DNA from 3 places in the Candidatus Pantoea multigeneris genome. Region 3 is predicted to be linked to each of the others. Evidence: riboswitches for the same ligand, from Rfam matches in the RefSeq annotation. Region 3 holds a riboswitch; each other region holds the start of a gene.
What was found. Region 3 has a riboswitch for thiamine pyrophosphate ahead of tenA (thiaminase II). Riboswitches for the same ligand answer to the same signal wherever they lie in the genome.
Positions count from the first base shown of each region.

Region 1: another riboswitch for thiamine pyrophosphate. It lies ahead of thiM (hydroxyethylthiazole kinase); the one in region 3 lies ahead of tenA (thiaminase II).
Region 2: another riboswitch for thiamine pyrophosphate. It lies ahead of thiC (phosphomethylpyrimidine synthase ThiC); the one in region 3 lies ahead of tenA (thiaminase II).

Region 1 covers NZ_VWXF01000006.1:13,761-20,807, reverse strand. Annotated here, with positions in the region: gene ahpF (alkyl hydroperoxide reductase subunit F) at 1-473, shown strand, start outside; gene F3J40_RS14645 (hypothetical protein) at 530-4,354, opposite strand; TPP riboswitch at 4,553-4,653, shown strand; gene thiM (hydroxyethylthiazole kinase) at 4,692-5,480, shown strand; gene thiD (bifunctional hydroxymethylpyrimidine kinase/phosphomethylpyrimidine kinase) at 5,477-6,277, shown strand; gene yegS (lipid kinase YegS) at 6,309-7,047, opposite strand, start outside.
Region 2 covers NZ_VWXF01000019.1:12,994-20,040, forward strand. Annotated here, with positions in the region: gene F3J40_RS24320 (aminotransferase-like domain-containing protein) at 1-1,335, shown strand, start outside; gene thiE (thiamine phosphate synthase) at 1,497-2,147, opposite strand; gene thiC (phosphomethylpyrimidine synthase ThiC) at 2,150-4,072, opposite strand; TPP riboswitch at 4,160-4,260, opposite strand; gene F3J40_RS24335 (Rsd/AlgQ family anti-sigma factor) at 4,364-4,870, opposite strand; gene nudC (NAD(+) diphosphatase) at 5,026-5,799, shown strand; gene hemE (uroporphyrinogen decarboxylase) at 5,840-6,907, shown strand; gene nfi (deoxyribonuclease V) at 6,913-7,047, shown strand, end outside.
Region 3 covers NZ_VWXF01000004.1:121,569-128,615, reverse strand. Annotated here, with positions in the region: gene F3J40_RS11420 (efflux RND transporter periplasmic adaptor subunit) at 1-25, opposite strand, end outside; gene F3J40_RS11415 (YncE family protein) at 340-1,434, opposite strand; gene fhuE (ferric-rhodotorulic acid/ferric-coprogen receptor FhuE) at 1,740-3,935, shown strand; TPP riboswitch at 4,029-4,131, shown strand; gene tenA (thiaminase II) at 4,195-4,881, shown strand; gene F3J40_RS11400 (ABC transporter ATP-binding protein) at 4,878-5,633, shown strand; gene F3J40_RS11395 (ABC transporter permease) at 5,633-6,397, shown strand; gene F3J40_RS11390 (ABC transporter substrate-binding protein) at 6,419-7,047, shown strand, end outside.

The sequences.
Region 1 (7,047 bases), on a different contig from region 3:
CGGGTGTTGAAGCCGCTATTGATCTGGCCGGTATCGTTGAGCATGTCACCCTGCTCGAATTTGCTGCCGAAATGCGTGCCGATCAGGTGTTGCAGAATAAGCTGCGTAGCCTGAAAAATGTCGATGTGATTTTGAACGCACAAACCACCGAAGTGAAAGGCGATGGCACCAAAGTCACCAGCCTGCAATACGTTGACCGCGTTAATCAAACAACGCATGACGTCGCGCTGTCCGGTATTTTTGTGCAGATCGGCCTGTTGCCAAACACCAACTGGCTGGAAGGCGCGGTGGAACGCAATCGCATCGGTGAAATCATCATTGATGCGAAAACAGAAACCAGCCTGAAAGGCGTATTTGCTGCCGGGGATTGCACCACCGTGCCTTATAAGCAAATTATTATTGCCAGCGGCGAAGGTGCTAAGGCTTCACTGAGTGCGTTTGATTATCTGATTCGCACCAAACCTGCCGAGTAACTGATGTGATAACTGGCATCTGAAGGGTGCCAGTTATGATTTTTATCTTCATGCTGTTACGGATGCCAGAATCCCAGGGCACTAAACAGGCTTTCCTGTTGGGAGGTATTGCCTGCAATCATTGTCGCGTTAAGGCTCGGTGTAGCGTGCGTAGAGGTGAGATTGCTTTTTTTAAACAGCATTTGATAGAGGTCTATATAACCTGTAACCGCATCGATAATTAACATTTCAGGCGTCTTATCTATCATCGATTTTATTGAAATTGATGTAATCTCCCTCAAAATATGCAATAAACTGTCTCCTTGAGCTGAACCTCCACCGATAATATTACTTACTGCATATAAATCACCAACGTTAATGGTTCGATGGCCATTATTAATGGTTGGCATGTATTCAGCAATGGATTTTGCCGCACTGTCACTGCAATGTAGCATTCTTTTTATATTATCAATGCTGGGGTTTGCAGAGATGGCATGAAACTGTTGAATGGTGCTTGAAAGCACATCTCTTGTTTCTACTACCCTTTTTCTTACCCCCGGCATGAGTGAAATGAGATCGGAGAGTTGGAGAAATCTATCTTCTGTTGCCGTAAAGCGCTTTTTAGCCTCATTTGCGTATTCATACATTCTGACAAGCTCGTCATTAAGAAGGTTGATGTCCGTTGCAATGCTTTGTAGTGGTGTCAATAAGTTGTTGATTTTATTTTCAATGAGCGATAATTTTTGATTGATTGCGATTTCAGATGAAAAAATATTATTTTTTAAAGTCTGAGTAATGCGTATATCATCATCTATTAACTCGTGAGTTTGTAAAAATGAATATTCTACCATGTCGTTAAGTAGCGATTTTATATCGGCTGGTGCATTTTTTGATAGTGATTTTAAAGATCGCGCATAGGATATGTCGCCATATAAACGAGCGACCAGATAGTCCATGTCCTGACTGACGGCAAATCTTGCATCGGCAATAATATCCTGATGAAGAGAACGAATAAATGCTTTTCTGTTTGACGTATAAGTGTGCTTAGGGAGCGGCGTTGCAATGCTTATTGCAGCACTGGAAAATGTAGCTGCTCCCCAGTAGAAAATACTTTTATATAAATCGTCATTAGAATTTTTAAGTTCATCATAATTACTTGCCAGGCTTTTTCCCAGCAGTGCGCTGTTAACGTTAGCGAGCAGGTCTACTAGCGTAAATGGAAGGTATTTAAGGAAGAATTTACTCCCCATCGATAAATTAGGTGTGGGAAATAATACTGATCCAATAGAAAATAGTATGATGAATACATCCATCCACTCTTTGGTGTTTCTAATCTCTCTCTCATCCCAGGAGAACCATTTATCATCTGCCGTAAAAATAAAGTCATCAATTTCATCCTTTAGGCGTGTATTTTTATTTTCAATAATGTTATTGATTATCTTTAGCTTGTGTTTGTCTGGATGTGTAGATAAAGAGAAGTTAGTGAATTTTAATGCGTCACTCTCATAGAGCCGATAGATTTTGGTAGCAGGGCCGGCTGGACCGTCAACATCAATAAATGTCATTTTTACATGCGTAAGATAGTCACTGTTCTTGTCTGGTATATAGCGGGGGGATAATTCTTCTTGCAGGAAATTCCTCAGATTTTCAACCTCTCTGGAGATATCTCTATAGCCTTTTTCATGCATAGCTTTACGACTTTCTAAGCTATCCAGATAATCTTTTCTGACATTATCATCAATACTGATATGGCTTTTTGTTGAGATATATTTACGTTCTGGACCCAGAAGCGCGGGCAGGCGTACTATTTCTTGCTGCTCCAGGCTGACGAGCAAACTTTCAAATCCATCGTGACTACCGTTTCCTTTTCTCAAAGGAATACAGATTATACTATGCGGAACATGTTCACCTACAGGATTATCATTGATCCCTACCAGATACCCCTGGGATCTTCCATTGAAAAAGTCAGATAATTTCTGTTTTTCTGACTGACTGATATGGATATTGTAGGTTTTAGTGTAATGGTCGATATTACTGATGTTTTTTAGTTCATCGATCCGCTTGTTTAATCTGCCATATGAACCAATAAGATAACTGGCATCATATTTTAAGTTGTCAACCTGAGCGATGAGATTCTGCTCCCAGTTACTGGTTTTGATTGATATTTCTTCAATGAGCTCACGAATGTCTTTATCCAATATCAATGCATTCATGTCGCTATCTGTAGGGTTCCATTTCCGATAAAAAGCAACCGCTTCCGCAAATGTTATTCGTATGGATTTTTTTGCATCGGAAAAGTTATTTGCATTCTCCCATTTTATCTCCGCATAATCGCTGAAGGGGAATAGACGTTTAATAAACATTTCAGATCGCGTCATTCTCTTGTTAATAATAATGTAAATAAGAGATTCGCTATTCAGTTTTTTATTGGTGTCATCGAAGTAAGATTTGTTTTTTTCTTTTTCAGCCAAGGAGATCATTTCATTTAAGTAATTAGAGAATTTAATTTTCCAGTTAAAAATCTCCGGAGATGAATTCTTTATATCCACGAAGGTCAAATGCTGTTGGATGTTGTTCATTTCTTTGGTTATTTTGTTTTCTTGTGACCATTTTTTTATTTTTTTATAAATTTCACCATCATAGTGGCTTGTTCGATTGTAGTTTTCATCATTAATGTTACGTATTTTCTTCAGGGTTGATTTGTTTATCATTTTAATATTGACCTGATTGGAGTAGCCATGTAATGCATCTACTTCTAATATATAACTTAATGCATGAATAAAGCCGTCGCCAAGAAATGTTTTCTGCCAGGATTCACGTTGATTGAATTTTTGAATTTTACTTAATGATGAAAGGTAATTTGTTTTATCGGAAAATATAACGTCAATAATTCCTTTTATAATTTCATTGCGAAATTTTTCAATTTGCCCAATCAGCCCAATATAGTGCGTTACAGCAAGTTTATCCATGAGGTATAAAGCATCAGGTTTATTAATTTTTTTCCTTTCCTCTATGTGTGATACATATAACTCAGTCATAACCTCGAGTTGATATCCTATAAGATGGTCAATTTTTACTTGCTCCTGTTGCACTTCGATTAAGGATCTAGTGCTATGGATTTTATCTCGGCTTAATTTTATTTGGTATGCTATATGATTTAGCATTACAGACAGCATGGATTTTTTTTCATGGTGTAAAATCGTTGTCGTGTTTCCTGGGGTAGCGGTGCTAAATTTACCATGTAACAATATATTATCGCTAATGGAGTCAAAGCTCTTTTTAATTGGGTCTGGTAGTTGAGTGAAAGATCTCACGTTTAACATGGAGGTTTTTTTTAAGTAATCGCCGTAATATATGTTTTTAATAACATTAGTTTCATCTCTTTTGATATAGGAATACTTTTTATAAAATGCATCGGTAATATTTCTCTTTTTTATGAATGTTTTTTCTTGCTCGTCAAGAAATTTAACACAGCCATGAAATATTTCCCTTCTGCTTAATTTAAACGTCACGGAAGTATTGAAATGTAATTCACCACCAATGGATTTTTTTATATCCTGCAATAGATTACCGGATCGACGTATGTTTTTTAACATAACCACTGGGGCATGCAGCTCTTTCCATTTATTTTCTGATATTGTTCTAAAAAATCTGAAGATGAAATTTACATCTTCAGTTGAATTACTCCGAGGATGTGTTGAGTTTATGTTGACTGAATCTCCATCATTAAATGTAAATTTAATGATATGTGATAAGCCGGGTGCGGGGGATCTTTTCTTCCGCAGGTTGTTAAAATCAGAGGGGTGGTTAAATTCATTGTCCGGGTAATTTTCAGGGTGCTTTTTTGTGAATTTTATTTCATTTTCAAAAAATGGTGCGCTGCTCACATCAGAAATTTTCACAATTGTTCTCCTGAGTTATATGACTTAATCTGCATTCATCAATTTTATTTCAGTTATTTTGTTATAAAAAAAGATCAGAGGTTCATTTTTTGCGCAGCAGTGTTTACTGATTTTTTACCGCATATAGCGGTAAGGGTTGATGCGAATCAGGCTGATGACTTGCGCGACGCCTTGTCCTTACCTTATGCTGCTGGCTGTGAATTTGACTCGGGGTGCAGCCTCTTTTGGGAAGCTGCTGAGAAACACCCGTTGAACCTGAACTGGATAATGCCAGCGGAGGGAAGTCAGATGCCTGTCCGCATCTCTCTTCCTGCCTCTGGTCAGGAGCCTGATTACCGTGTCGCATACCCCGCTTTCCTCTGCGCAACTCGCGCAAACGCTCGTGTTGTTACGCCAGCAGGCACCTTTAGTGCACTGTATGACCAATGATGTGGTCCAGACGTTTACTGCTAACGTGCTGCTTGCTCTCGGGGCTGCGCCTGCCATGGTGATTGACGCTGAGGAAGCCGCACAATTCAGTGCTGTTGCCAGTGCACTTCTGATCAATGTCGGGACGCTGACGGTGGATCGCCGTGATGCGATGCAGCGAGCGATAGTCTCAGCCGATCAAGCGGGTACACCCTGGGTACTTGACCCGGTAGCGGTGGGGGCATTGAGCTTACGTACTGCGTTTTGCCAGCAGATTTTGGCAGCTAAGCCTGCGGCTATTCGCGGCAATGCTTCTGAGATTCTGGCGTTGGCCCAGCAACAAAGCGGTGGACGTGGCGTTGACAGCCTGCACACTTCTGACCTGGCTATTGAGGCCGCGCAGGAGTTGGCAACACGCTTTAGCACTGTTGTCGCCGTCACAGGGGAGGTTGATTACATCACCGATGGCACCCGTACGCTGGCGGTACCGGGGGGTGATGCGATTCTGACGCGCGTGGTGGGCACTGGCTGTGCCCTGTCGGCCGTGGTGGCCGCATGCTGCGCACTACCTGGCGATCGCTTACAGCATGTTGCCAGCGCCTGTGCCATGGTCGCCCGTGCGGCGGAAGTGGCTGCCTCTCGTAGTCAGGGGCCGGGCAGTTTTGCCGTGGCGTTGCTGGATGGCTTGTGGTCACTGAATGTAGAGGAAGCACAATGAAGCGTATTAATGCCTTGACGATTGCCGGCACCGATCCCAGCGGTGGGGCTGGCATTCAGGCCGATCTAAAAGCTTTTTCTGCACTGGGTGCCTATGGCACCAGCGTCATCACGGCGCTGGTGGCGCAGAATACCCGTGGAGTGCAGTCGGTCTACCGCATTGAACCTGACTTTGTGGCAGCACAGCTGGATTCGGTGCTGGATGATGTGCGTATTGATAGCGCTAAAATTGGCATGTTGTCAGAAACCGCGATTGTTGAGGTGGTTGCCGAACGGCTGAAAAAAGTCCGCCTGCCATTCGTGGTACTGGACACCGTCATGGTGGCAAAAAGTGGCGATCCACTGCTCTCACCCGATGCGGTTGCCGCCGTGCGCGAGCTGTTATTACCGCAGGTCTCGCTGATTACCCCTAATCTTCCTGAAGCCGCCACGCTGCTGGGCACTGAGCATGCGCGTAATGAGCAGGAGATGTTGGCACAGGGAGAAGCATTAATCGCGCTGGGTTGTGAGGCAGTGCTGATGAAAGGGGGCCATTTAAGCGACGGTGAAAGCCCTGACTGGTTGATTACTGCGGCAGGCTCCCAGCGTTTCACTGCACCGCGCGTCAATACTCGCAACACGCACGGCACGGGCTGTACCTTGTCTGCGGCCCTGGCGGCGTTGCGTCCGCGTCATAACGACTGGGCGCAGACCGTGGCTGAAGCTAAAGCCTGGTTGCAGCAGGCGTTAATGCAGGCCGACTCACTGGAAGTCGGCCATGGCATTGGCCCCGTTCACCATTTCCATCAGTGGTGGTAACCCCCTGAGGTGATTTGCGCGGCTTGCGACCTTACGCCAGTAAAGGGCAGTGAGGTGGCAAGCGGCAACTCACTGCATCTGGCATCACTTCAAGCGTAAATTCGCGCCCGCTCAGTGGCTCACCATCGAGGTTAAACGTCATTTCATGGGGTGAGCGGATCGTCAGTTTACGTAGCCGGGCGGCAACGACATTGGGGTTTTCTTCATTGCTGGTCAGGGAATGCAGCAGGGTAGGCAATACTTCCTGTGCCGTGACGATACTCAGCTCAAGCAGACCATCATTGATACGCGCCTGCGGGCAAAGACGTTGACCGCCTCCGGCCTGTTGGCCATTGCCAATGCCAATCACCAGGGCATCACCTTGCCAGTGAAAATCATCCCCCTCGATCTCACAGCTGTCGGGTTTCAGCGTATCCATGCGCATCAGGCCATGGATAAAGTAGGAGACGCCTCCCAGGGCTGCCTTGAGTTTTTCTGGCGTTTCGGTGGTGATACGCGTCCCGAAGCCACCGGTGGCCATATTAATAAAATAGCGATCCTGATTAACCCGAGCCAGATCCACCGCCACTGCACGACCTTGTAAAGCGAGACGCAGGGCAGGTTCCATTTCTGCGGGAATACCGGCACTGGTGGCAAAATCGTTCGCTGTGCCAAGGGGAAGAATACCCAACGCCGGGCGCTTGTCTGCGGGAAGTGCGGCTAACGCGGTGGCAATTTCATTGATGGTGCCGTCTCCACCGCCAGCAATGACCGTGGCAGCACCGAGTGAT
Region 2 (7,047 bases), on a different contig from region 3:
AGCCTCAGTGAAGAGCACGGCGTCAGCATCAGTACAGTCCAGCAGGCGTATTACCTGTTAGAAGAGAAACAGCTCATCCATTCACAACCGCGCTCGGGCTATTTTGTTGCCAGCCGCAAAGCCGTGCCACCGGTTCCTGCGCTTTCAAAACCGGTACAGCGCCCCGTCGAAATTTCACAATGGGATGAAGTGCTGGATTTACTCAGCGGGCGGATGGAAACCGACATGCTGTTATTGGGAAATGGTTCGCCAGATCTGACCCAGCCAACGTTAAAACCACTCTGGAAGATCCTGAGCCGACAGGCGCAGAAGCAGGATCCACGCATACTGGCTTATGACAGCATTGTCGGGTGCCTGCCGTTGCGTGAGCAGGTGGCGCGTATTGCCATTGATAGCGGCTGCCAGCTTGGACCGGATGATATTGTGATAACCAACGGTTGCCACGAGGCGATCTCCGTGGCTATCCGTGCGGTGTGCGAACCAGGCGATATCATTGCCGTTGAGTCGCCTTCATTTCACGGCATTATGCAGGCGCTGCGTGGTTTCGGTATCCGCGCCATCGAGATCCCCACCGATGCGGTGACGGGCATGAGTATCGAAGCACTGGAGCTGGCCTTTGATCAGTGGCCGATAAAGGCCGTGATTGTGGTACCCAACTGCAACAATCCCATGGGCTTTATCATGCCGGAAGCACGCAAGCGGGCGCTGCTGGCGCTGGTGCAGCGCTTTGATGCGGCGATTATTGAAGATGACGTCTATGCCGAACTCGCATGGGAATACCCGCGCCCCGTGAGCATTAAATCACTGGATGTCGATGGACGGGTATTGCTGTGCAGTTCGGTATCAAAAACCCTGGCCCCCGGTTTACGCGTAGGTTGGGTCGCACCGGGTCGCTATCGCGATCGGGTCATTCATATGAAATACATCGTGACCGGATCGACCGTGACGCAAACACAATATGCCGTGGCTGAGTTTATCCGTCAGGGCTATTACCAGCCCCATCTCCGCCGGATGCGGCAAATTTATCAGCGTAACTATGAAACCTTCAGCTGCTGGGTGCGGCACTATTTTCCCTGTGGTATTTGCGTATCGCGTCCGCAGGGCGGATTTTTAATGTGGATTGAGTTGCCAGAGGCATTTGATGCGGTATTACTCAACCGTGAGCTGCGAGCTTCAGGGATACAAGTGGTGGTAGGTTCTCTGTTCTCTGCTTCAGGAAAATACCGCAACTGTCTGCGGCTTAACTTTACATTCCCTCTCGATGCGCGAACTGAGCAGGCTGTGGCTTTGGTGGGAGCGGCTGTGGAGCGAGCAATAGCCTCCTGTGCTGCATAGCGAGAAAGGCAGGGCCGAAAAGGAGAAGCTATCAGCCCTGGTCAGACGCGGAGTTGCCTGACGCCAGCAACATTAAGTTGATCACCGACTACGCACTAGCTGTTGATTCACGAGGTGCGTAGTGGTTTCCAGCTAACTTGTGCGCCAGTGCAACAATTACATCACCCCTGTGCGACAGGTTCCTGATTCTCTGGTTCAGCCAGTGCCAGCAGGGTGGCCGTGGCGGCACGCCAGTCTTCAGCCTGAGTAATCGCACTCACTACCGCAATGCTTCCTACGCCTGTGGCCAGCACTTCTGGCGCACGCGCGATAGAAATACCGCCGATGGCAACGGTCGGAATATGTTGCAGCCGTGACAGGTGGCGCTTAAGTTCCACCAGGCCTTGCGGTTCCGATGGCATATCTTTGGTCTGGGTCGGGAAGATATGGCCCAGTGCAATGTAGGATGGCTGGATCGCTAGCGCGCGGTCCAGCTCGGCATCGTCATGGGTCGAAATCCCTAAACGCAGCCCCGCAGCGCGGATCGCATCCAGATCTGCCACGTCGAGATCTTCCTGCCCCAGATGGACACCATAAGCCTGGTGGCGCACCGCGAGCTGCCAGTAGTCATTGATAAACAGCCGTGCCTGATACTGTTTGCCCAATGCGATGGCTTCCCGGATCGCCGGTTCGACATCCTCATCCTGACGATCTTTCACGCGTAGCTGGATCGTGCGTACGCCAGCTTCTAGCAGGCGGGCGATCCATTCAACGCTGTCCACAACCGGATACAGTCCCAGGACTGGTGCGGTGGAGGGAAAAGGGGCACTCATACTTATTCCTCGTTTAGGGCATCGGCTGGGTGATACAGCTCGCTGCCGCGACTGCGAAACGCATCGGACATCCTTGCCATGCCAATTTCGATAGGTTTTGCCGCAGCTTCCTGCTGCGCTGCATATTCACGGACTTCCTGCGTAATCTTCATTGAGCAGAATTTGGGTCCACACATAGAGCAGAAATGTGCCACTTTGCCAGATTCTTGCGGCAGTGTTTCGTCATGATAGGCGCGGGCAGTGTGCGGGTCGAGTGCCAGATTAAACTGATCTTCCCAACGGAATTCAAAACGCGCTTTGGACATCGCGTTATCACGAATTTGCGCGCCCGGATGGCCTTTCGCCAAATCGGCGGCGTGGGCGGCAATTTTATAGGTGATCAGCCCTTGCTTCACATCCTCTTTATTCGGTAAACCCAGATGTTCTTTCGGGGTGACGTAACACAGCATGGCACAACCAAACCAGCCGATCATGGCGGCACCAATTCCTGAGGTGAAGTGATCGTAGCCAGGGGCTATGTCAGTGGTTAACGGGCCAAGGGTATAGAACGGCGCCTCATGGCAATGCTCAAGTTGTTCCGTCATATTGCGGCGGATCATCTGCATCGGCACATGTCCCGGCCCCTCGATCATCACCTGAACATCATACTCCCAGGCAATCTTTGTCAGCTCTCCAAGCGTATGCAGCTCGGCAAACTGTGCTTCGTCATTGGCATCCTGAATGGATCCAGGACGCAGGCCATCACCCAGTGATAGCGAAACATCATACGCCGCGCAGATTTCACAAATTTCGCGGAAATGCTGATAGAGGAAACTCTCTTTATGATGTGAAAGGCACCACTTCGCCATAATTGAGCCGCCACGAGAAACAATACCAGTCAGACGTTTGGCGGTCATTGGCACATAGCGCAGCAGGACTCCGGCATGAATAGTAAAGTAATCGACGCCCTGTTCAGCCTGTTCCAGCAGAGTATCGCGGAACACTTCCCAGTTAAGATCTTCCGCTACGCCGTTGACCTTTTCCAGCGCCTGATAAATCGGCACTGTACCAATAGGAACGGGGCTGTTACGCAAGATCCACTCTCGGGTTTCATGGATGTAGCGACCGGTTGAAAGGTCCATCACGGTATCCGCGCCCCAACGGGTTGACCACACCAGCTTTTCTACCTCTTCTTCAATGGAAGACGTGACGGCAGAGTTTCCGATGTTAGCGTTGACCTTAACCAGGAAATTGCGACCAATAATCATGGGCTCAGATTCGGGATGGTTAATGTTGGCGGGGATAATTGCACGTCCGGCGGCCACTTCCTCACGCACGAACTCAGCAGTGATATTCTCGGGGAGATGCGCACCGAAGCTGTGACCCGGATGCTGTTGCAGCAGCACTTCACCACGAATCCGTTCGCGACCCATATTTTCACGCAGCGCAATATATTCCATCTCCGGGGTGACGATGCCGAGGCGAGCGTAATGAAGCTGTGTCACGCAGCGTCCGGCTTTTGCCCGGCGAGGCTGTGGCAGATGTTCAAACCGCAAATGGTCTAAGCCATCATCGGCTAAGCGTTGTTGCGTGTAGACCGAGCTGATCTGCTCGAGAGTTTCACTGTCATCACGCTGTGTTATCCAGCGTGCGCGCAGCTTATGCAGTCCACGATGGACATCAATCTGCGCATCAGGATCGCCATAAGGCCCCGCGGTGTCATACACCGGCACTGCCTCGTTATCTTCAAACTGAGGCTCACTTTTACTGCCGCCGACCAGTGTCGGGCTGAGCTGAATCTCACGCATAGGCACGCGAATATCAGGCTGGCTACCGGTGATCCAGATACGTTTAGAGTTAGGGAAGGCCGATCCGCCTTTGAGTGAGTCGATAAATTCTTGCGCCTGGGCGCGCTGTTCACGGCGGTTTGTTTTCGATACAGACATAGCAATTTCCATCTAAAAGGGAAGTTTGCTTGTCCGGAGTCCGGAAGGAGTAACAGCAACAGCAGGCGATAAAGTGCCGCTGCACTGATGAATTTTACTCTTGTTCCCTTCGCAGGTATTAGCCTGATCAGGTTCCGCGGATCCCGAATTAACGGTCTCAGCCCCGGGGGGCACTCCGACAAGATAAAACGCTCAGGCCTTAGCGCTGAACGACTTCGCGTTGATACTGCAAAGCCCCTTCAGCATAAAAGGCCTTTTTAATAATAACAAGCATTTTACATTTGCTGTTTTTTAAGCTGGGCGTGCCATATCGTTTGCATTGGCAACCGGGGCACTTGCCAACTGATTATCCCAGGCCAACTGCACGAGCTTATCTTCCAGCGTAAAGCGGGCTTCCAGTACTTCTCCCACTTCTGAAAGTGCCTGCTGAAAAGTCATGCAGTTATCATCAGTAATCGACTGCTGCAGATGACCGTCATACAGCTGCATCAAATGTTCGGTGTTGCGTTCCAGCTGAGGATAAATTTGCGCAGCAGCAATCAATGGGCTGTCGCCTTGCATCTCACTGATGATGCGCTCATAAACACTGAAGTGGCCCGCTGAGAGGTAATCCACCAGCCCGTGACAGAAGCTATCCAGCGCTTGTTCATCCAGCGCCGTTAAGGACTCTTTATTGGGTTTAATACCGACAAGATGATAGTACGACACCAGTAACTGGCGGCGGGCTTCCAGCCACGCATCGACCAGTTCGTTACTGCCACCTACGCGATCGGTCAGGTCATTTAACTGGTTAAGCATTAGAGGCTCCGGATTGTTTATTTTCCCGATCATTGCAGAGTGCTGGCGCAGTGCTATCTGCTTGCCTGCAACCCAAAATAATTAGGGTATAGTGATTTACACACTAACATCAGGACTTCAGCGTCAACATACGACGCATAAGGATGACGATTTATATGCAACGTGAGATCTCAAGCGTAGACGCTGGATGGTGGGTTGTCAGCCAGGAAAACAAACTTTGGCTGCCGCATGGTGAGCTGCCGCAGGGGCCTGCAAGTGCATTCAATTTAGTGGGAAGTCTTGGCATGCCTATCGGCGAGTGGCAAGGCGAAACGGTATGGCTGGTGTGTGAATCCCGCCCTGACAATATGGCTTCAGCACGTCAGCTGATCAATGAAGATGTGAAACTGTTTCAGTTGGCGGGCCGTGGGGTGCAGCTGGCGGAGTTTTATCGTTCGCATCGCTGGTGTGGCTACTGTGGTCATGAAATGCACCATAGTAAGCGTGAGTTTGCCTGCCTGTGTAGTCACTGTCGTGAACGCTATTACCCACAGATCGCACCTTGTGTGATTGTGGCTATCCGGCGTGGGGATGAAATCCTGTTAGCCAATCACACTAACCATCGTAACAATGTTTATACCGTGCTGGCCGGCTTTGTCGAGGTGGGTGAGACGCTGGAACAAGCGGTGGCGCGCGAAGTGATGGAAGAGAGCAATGTGCAGGTAAAAAACGTGCGCTATGTTACCTCTCAGCCCTGGCCGTTCCCTCAATCACTGATGACGGCGTTTATGGCTGAATATGCCGGCGGCGATCTCAAAATTGATGGTAAAGAGCTACAGGATGCGGGCTGGTATCGCTTTGATCAACTCCCTCAGCTACCACCGCCAGGCACGGTTGCTCGCCGATTGATTGAAGATACTGTCGCCATCTGCCGCGCCGAGAGTTCATGAAAATGCTACACTGCGCGTCTGAGACAGAGAGAGCCCAAAAATGAGTGAACTGAAGAACGATCGTTATCTGCGTGCCCTGTTACGTCAGCCGGTGGATACCACCCCAGTATGGATGATGCGACAAGCAGGCCGCTATTTACCGGAATACAAAGCCACCCGCGCTGAAGCCGGTGATTTTATGTCGCTGTGCAAAAATGCTGAACTGGCCTGTGAGGTGACGCTGCAACCGCTGCGCCGCTTCCCACTGGATGCGGCAATCCTCTTCAGTGATATTCTCACCGTCCCCGATGCCATGGGGCTGGGACTCTATTTTGAAACGGGTGAAGGCCCACGCTTCGAGCGCCCAATTACTTGCCGCGCCGATGTTGACCGCCTCCCGGTCCCCGATCCTGAGCAGGAACTGGGCTATGTGATGAATGCCGTGCGCACGATCCGCCGTAATCTGAAAGGCGAAGTGCCACTGATTGGTTTCTCCGGTAGCCCGTGGACTTTGGCCACCTACATGGTTGAAGGCGGCAGCAGCAAAGCGTTCACGAAAATCAAAAAGATGATGTTTGCTGAACCCGCAACGCTGCATGCGCTGCTGGATAAACTGGCTGACAGCGTCATTCTGTACCTCAATGCCCAAATCCGTGCTGGCGCACAGTCAGTCATGATTTTTGATACCTGGGGCGGCGTGCTGTCAGGCCGTGATTACCGCGAATTTTCGCTGTACTACATGCATAAAATCGTCGACAGCTTGTTGCATGAAAATGACGGTCGCCGTGTACCGGTTACGCTGTTCACTAAAGGTGGCGGGCAGTGGCTGGAAGCGATGGCGGATACCGGCTGTGATGCATTAGGCCTGGACTGGACGACGGATATCGCCGATGCTCGCCGTCGCGTGGGCCACCGTGTGGCGCTGCAAGGCAACATGGACCCTTCAATGTTGTATGCTCCACCGGCGCGCATCGAAGAAGAGGTTGCCACTATTCTTGCTGGCTTCGGCAGCGGGGAAGGGCATGTATTCAACCTCGGACACGGTATTCACCTTGATGTGCCGCCGGAAAATGCCGGTGTGTTCATTGAGGCCGTGCATCGTTTGTCTAAGCCTTATCATCAGGCATAAACGTGGTGGATATCGCTGCCTTGCGAGCTGAGCAGATGCGTTGCGCTGCTCAGGTAGTACGGGAAGATGACTTTGACGTCCTGCCCCCACGCTGGATCGGTGGGGCTGATGTCGGTTTCGAGCAGGGCGGCGAAATTACA
Region 3 (7,047 bases):
GAATCATAAGCCGCTGAATAACCATAAGGTCAGTCCTTTTATATTATGAAATCAGTTTCCCAGTGTAACAAATAGCTAGCGAAACGGTATGTAAGTAAAGTGAAAAATAAATGACGCTTTTTTTGTAAAAAAAACGGCACTCTCAGCGCTAATTTTTTTGCATGGTCTATGATTATAAGTTGGCTCTTTTACACGCAGTGAAGTTTATTGATAATTAAATGCCATTCAAATTATTTTATATTTAACTTGAATATTTTTATCGAGTGTGAACAGCCTGGCGGCAAGGGAGAGTGATGTGCAGAAGCTGTAGCGGCAGCCTTAGCTGCCGCCAGACAACCCTTATTTCAGCGCAATACGGACAACGCTATCAGGGCCTTTTGTGGTGTTGTCTTTATTGAAGTCCTGTTTCAGCGTGACATACAGCGTTTCACCATCAGCAGAGAGCAACAGGCTATTTGGATGCGTGTCAAACGACCAGCTATTTTTTACTGCCAGTGTGGTGGCATTCAGCTGCAATACTTTCTGGCTTTCACGCTGACTGATATAAATCTCATTGCGTTTCGCATTAAACTTGATACCCAGGGCATCACCTTCAATACGCTTAATCACTTTTCCAGTGTGCTCGTCGAATACCAGCGTGGTTTTCGCCTTAGAATCGTCAGTTACAAACAGACGACCCGTGGCCGGATCTTCTGCCAGGTTCAACAGCAGGTACTCTTTACCATCACCCGGTGTCCAGCGTTTTTCAATCTTGTGGCTGTGTGGGTTGATAACCAGCACTTCACCGCCGCCGTTCGCAGCATAAATACGGTCGGTCACTGGGGAATAAATAATCCCGGTTACCCATTTTCCGGCATTTTTGATGCGCGCTTTCAGCTTCATGGTCTTCGCATCAACCACCCAAATCACGCCTGGGTCGCCGACACCACCAATAAACAGATCGCCTTTATGCCAGAAAATTTCACGGGCACCGTAGTGATCGCCATCTTTGCTGCGTTCGCTAAATTCCAGACGTTGCAGGACTTTACCGCTCTTCGCATCAATTTTAGAGACAGTGCCATCCAGTGAATTGGTGGCAAACACTTCGCTGCCATCTGGATTGCTCGCCATACCGAAGTTTTTCAGGTCGGTGTGGGTTTCACCGGTGATTTTCAGCGTAGCGGGATCAAGACGATAAATCACCCCACCGTTCACATCTTTGAATGACTGCGCGCTGGCAACAAACAGTGCGTTGTTCTGGCCAGAGAGCGCCATTTCATACAGACCATCGCCCAGTGTGGCTTTGGTTATCTGACTGTCTGCCGCTTTCGCTGGAGCAGCCACAACTGCAGGGGCCTGAGTTTTCTGTGCGGGTGCCTGGCAGGCTGACAAAGTAAAGGCGGCAACCACCGCCAGAGCCGCCGCGCTATGACGCGGCTTGAACAACGCTTTCATGCTGAACTCCCTTGAATAATGAGGTCTTTGCATCCAGCAAAATTACCGATGCAGACGTCAAAAAGAATGAGAAGCATACGTATTATCAACCAGTAAGTAAATCGACATGCCCCCAGCGCATTTTCGTCAATTTTTGTTACACCTTGCCTGCACTAATGTCGCGACGACTCAAAGGCTAATTATTATCATTGCGATTCTCATAAGAGAACGATACCGGTTGTGGGTAACATGCAATAGTTGGCAGGAAAACCCATACCTGGTCGGCATCACGCCATAAAACCTACATTCCTTTTAGGGAAGTGAATATGTCTTTCAAAAGCAGGGAAACCGGCACCGGTCTGCAAACCACCGGTGTCAAAACAAGCTTCAAGTGGTCTTTATTAGCCCTTTCTGTCAATGCGCTGTTCAATCCGCTGGCAGCATTGGCAGCAAGTAGCACAGCCACCACCACAGCAGCAACTTCGCAGGATCTGGTGGTCGATGCCAGCGTCGCGGGCAGTGATGACAGCGATAAAAAGGATTACACCGAGCAGGTCACGCGTGCAGGTACAAAGCTGCTACTGGCACCACGAGATGTACCGCAATCTGTGACGGTCGTGACACAGCAGCGCATGAAAGATCAGCAGTTGCAGACGGTTGGCGATGTTCTCACGAATACCACCGGTATCTCGGCCAGCCTGTATGACAGCGAGCGTTCGAGCTACTACTCTCGCGGCTATCAGATCACCAGCTACAGCTACGACGATATCCCAACTTCGGTCAGTGATACCTGGAACCTCGGCGACGCCGCAGAAGACTCGGCTATTTATGACAAAATTGAGGTTGTGCGGGGTGCCAATGGCCTGATGAGCGGATCGGGCAGTCCAGGCGCGTCGGTCAATATGGTGCGCAAACGTGCCGATAGCAAAACCTTCACCGGCGATCTCTATGCCAGTTATGGTAGCTGGAACAATCAACGCTATGTTGCCGACCTGTCCGGTCCCCTCAACAGCACGGGGTCGGTGCGTGGCCGCGTAGTGGCGGGTTATCAGGATCAGGACAGTTGGTTAGACCGCTACCACAAGCGCAAAGAGTTCCTGTATGGCGTGGTCGATGCGGACCTGACCGACAGCACGACGCTCTCATTGGGCTATGACTTCCAGGAGAGCCAGACCGCGAACCCAACCTGGGGCGGGCTGCCTATTTGGTACAGCAACGGCGCACCAACCCACTTTGCCCGCAGTACCAACCCTTCAGCGGACTGGACACATTACGACCTCAGCTCACACAAGGTCTTTGTTAACCTCGACCAGAAATTCGACAACGGCTGGGTATTCCGTCTCAATGCTACCCATGCCCAGGCGACCGTGAATGACAAACTGATTTACCTTGAAGATTTTGCCGATGCGCAAACCGGCCTTGGTTTATCCGCCTTTGGCAGTAAGGACCAGGGCAAACGTAATCTGGATTCTGTAGATACCTTTACCAGTGGCCCGATTGAGCTGTTTGGTCGCCAACACCAACTGCTGGCAGGACTCAGCTTCAGCCGCCAGCACAACCGCTATTACAGTTCAAATGGTGACTTCGGTGACACCACCATGCCAGACATCAACAACTGGAACGGTGACGTGGCTGAACCGTCATGGGGCGACTGGTATCTGGACTCTGATGATATCGTGCGACAGAAATCCATGTATACCGCCGCCCGTTTCTCCCTGGCCGATCCGCTCTCGTTGATCATTGGCGCACGCTATACCCAATGGAGCACACACGGTAGCAGCGGTAACGTCACCAAATATAACACCACGCCGTATGGTGGCCTGGTGTATGACATTAATGACACATGGTCCGCCTACGCCAGCTATACCTCCATCTTCCAGCCGCAAACCTATCGCGATGCCAACGGCCATTATCTTTCACCGGTTACCGGGAAAAACTATGAAACCGGCCTGAAATCAGACTGGTACAACGGCAAACTCACCGCAACGCTGGCGGTATTCCGTCTGGAACAAAGCAACGTCGCCCAGGCGCTGGATGGTGTGTTCGTGAATAGCTCCAGCGAACAAGCCTATACCACCGCCAACGGCACCGTCAGTAAAGGGGCCGAGTTTGAACTGAATGGTGCCGTCACTGACAACCTGAAAATGACGTTTGGCATCAGCCGTTACGTGGCTCGTGACAATACCGGCGCACGCCTGAACAGTGATATGCCGGAAACCGAGATCAAGCTGTTCACCAGTTATAACCTGCCAATGCTGCCGGAACTCACCGTCGGCGGAGGCGTAAACTGGCAAAACCGCGTGTATAAAGATGCGACCTATGTTGATGGCTCAACCAAACGTTACTATCAGGGCAGCTACCCGCTGGTTAATCTGTTTGCACGCTATGACGTGACTAAACAGCTTTCCGTGCAGGCCAACCTGCAAAACCTGTTTGATCGTGGTTACTACACCTCCATGGATGATGACCTGGTCTACGGTCAGCCGTTTAACTACTCCGTCAGCCTCTCTTATCACTTCTGATGCCGCTCAAACCCCCGCTTTTTGCGGGGGTTTTCAATCCCGGCTTTTCTCTTGCCGGTGATTGTAATCGCCCGCTGAATCACGTATAAAAAATGCCTCTCCGAGGGGTGTCCAGTGATGGGCTGAGATGGTGCAAACCGAACCCTTTGAACCTGATCTGGGTCATGCCAGCGAAGGGACGGGTCGGCAATCCTGCTACGTGCAACTGCCTGTTCTTACCTCCGGATGCCCGGATCTCCTGAAAGCGAATGGAGGTCCAATGTTTCTTCCTCAGTTTGATGCTGGCCTGTATGGTCAGTTACGCCGCAATGCTGGCTCCGTCTGGCAATCCTATGTCTGTCATGATTTCGTCCAGCAACTCGGTACAGGCACCCTGCCACATCATGCTTTCCGCCACTATCTGACCCAGGACTATCTGTTCCTGATCCACTTTGCCCGCGCTTATGCGCTGCTGGTCAGTAAATTCTCCACCTTGCCGGAAATGCGTGCGGCGACAACTTCCCTCAATGCCATCGTGAATGAACTGCCACTGCACGTGGCTTATTGCCAGCAGTGGGGGCTAAATGAAAGCAAGATGGAACAGGTGGAGGAAGCGGCTGAAACCATGAACTACACGCGCTATGTGCTGGATATTGGTCATCGTGGTGATGCACTGGATCTGCTCGCGGCATTAATGCCTTGCGTTGCCGGTTATGCCGAAATTGGCTTACGCCTGCTGAATGACCCTAATACGGTGCTGGAAGGCAATCCGTATGCTGACTGGATCCGCAACTACGGCGATCAGGCTTATCTGCGTGGCGTGCAGTCATCCCTTGATCTGCTGGAGAAAGTGGCTCATCAGCGCGGGGGAGAGAGCCGTCTGGCCGAACTTAACACCATTTTTAACACTGCAACCCGGCTCGAAGCGGCTTTCTGGCAAATGGGGTTGGATGCACCGGCGCAATGAGAAATCCACCGTTTAATCGCACCCAAGTGCCACCGGGTATCGCCGTACGCGATCTCTGTTTACGCTTCGGTCAGCGCACCATTTTCGAACGGTTGAGTGTCGATATTGCCAGCGGGCAAATCGTCGCCCTGCTGGGGGCCAGCGGGGCGGGCAAAACCAGCCTGCTCAGGATCATCGCCGGGCTGGCACAAGCCACATCCGGCAGTGTCATGGGCAGCGATGGGCTACCCATCAGCGGCAGAATTGCGTGGATGGGCCAAAAGGATCTGCTCTACCCGTGGCTGAGCGTGCAACAAAACGTGATGCTGGGTGCGCGCCTGCGTGGCGAGCAACCGGACCACGACTGGGCATTGCATCTGCTCGAACGCGTCGGTTTGCAGGATCAGCGTGATGCCCGTCCGGACACGCTTTCAGGAGGGATGCGCCAGCGGGCCGCGATTGCCCGTACCCTGTATGAACGTCAGCCCATTGTCCTGATGGATGAGCCCTTCTCCGCCCTTGATGCGATAACCCGCGCACGGGTACAGAACCTGGCCGCTGAACTGCTACAGGATCACACCGTGCTGCTCATCACTCACGATCCGGTGGAAGCCTGTCGCCTGGCGCACCAGTTGTTGGTGCTGTCACCGCATCCTGCCGGACTGGACACCTCACACACGCTGGCAGGAACACCGCCGCGCGCCTTAGATGATCCTGAACTGCTCCGCAGCCAGGGGGCGTTAGCCCAACAACTTCTGCGAGGAGCCGAATAATGGAGAGAACCGATTCTCGCCTGAACCGCCTCTGGCGCGGGGCTGTGGTCTTTGCGGGTTTACTGCTGCTGTGGACGCTGGTCACGATGAGCGGCGTTCCTCGTTTTCTCTTGCCCAATCCTGCTGCCGTGGTCGAAGCCTTGTGGCAGAACCGGGATTATCTGGCCGACCATACGCTGGTCACCGCGATGGAAATTCTCAGCGGCCTGGTGTGCGGTGTGTTGCTGGGCAGTGTGCTGGCGCTGTGTATGGTGTTTTCACCGCGCTTGCAGCGTTGGGTGATGCCCATGGTGCTCACCAGTCAGGCCATTCCGGTTTTCGCCTTAGCCCCGCTGCTGGTGTTGTGGTTTGGCTTTGGCATGAGTGCCAAGGTGGTTATGGCCGTGCTGGTGATTTTCTTTCCTGTCACTTCCGCTTTCTATGACGGCCTGCGCCGCGTCAGCAATGACTACCTTGATCTGGCTCGCACCATGCGCGCTTCGGGCTGGGCGCAGCTGCGCCATGTGCGGCTGATGGCCGCTTTGCCTGCCTTCGGCACCGGACTGCGCATGGCGGCCGCCGTGGCACCGATTGGGGCGATCATTGGCGAATGGGTAGGATCAGCCGAGGGGCTGGGCTACGTCATGATGAACGCCAACGCCCGAATGCAGAGCGATTTATGCTTTGCTGCACTGTTTATTTTGATTTTGATGACCATCGCGCTGTGGGTGGCGATCGATACCCTGCTCCGCCGCCTGATTAGCTGGGCACCGGATACACATTAAAAATTTTACCAAGGAAAGACCATGTTCAAGAAAACGGCGACCACCTTACTGTTAGCCGCCTGCATTAGCCAGGCGCATGCGGCGGAAAAACTGACACTGATGCTCGACTGGTATGTTAACCCGGATCATGCGCCGATTATGGTGGCAGAGCAGATCGGTGCCTTCAAAGCAGAAGGGCTGGACGTGAAAATCGTTCCACCTTCCGATCCTTCACTGCCACCGCGCTTGGTGGCGGCGAAACAGGCTGATTTAGCCATCACCTACCAGCCGCAGTTGCACTTCTTCGCCGATGAAGGTTTGCCGCTGGTGCGCGTGGGCACGTTAATCAACACGCCGCTGAACACGGTAATTACCCTCGATCCTAAGGTTAAATCTCCGGCGGAACTGAAAGGTAAGACCATCGGTTTCTCCGTCAGCGGGATTGAACAAGCCACGCTGAACACCATGCTGGCCCACGACGGTGTCAGTGGCAAAGAGGTCAAACTGGTCAATGTTAACTTCCAGCTCACCAGCGCCCTGTTGACGCACAAAGTTGATGCCGTGATTGGCGGTTATCGCAATATTGAAGCGCTGGAGATGAAAATGCAGGGGGCAAAACCAGTGGTGTTCAACGTGGAAGATTATGGCGTGCCTGCTTACGATGAGCTGAT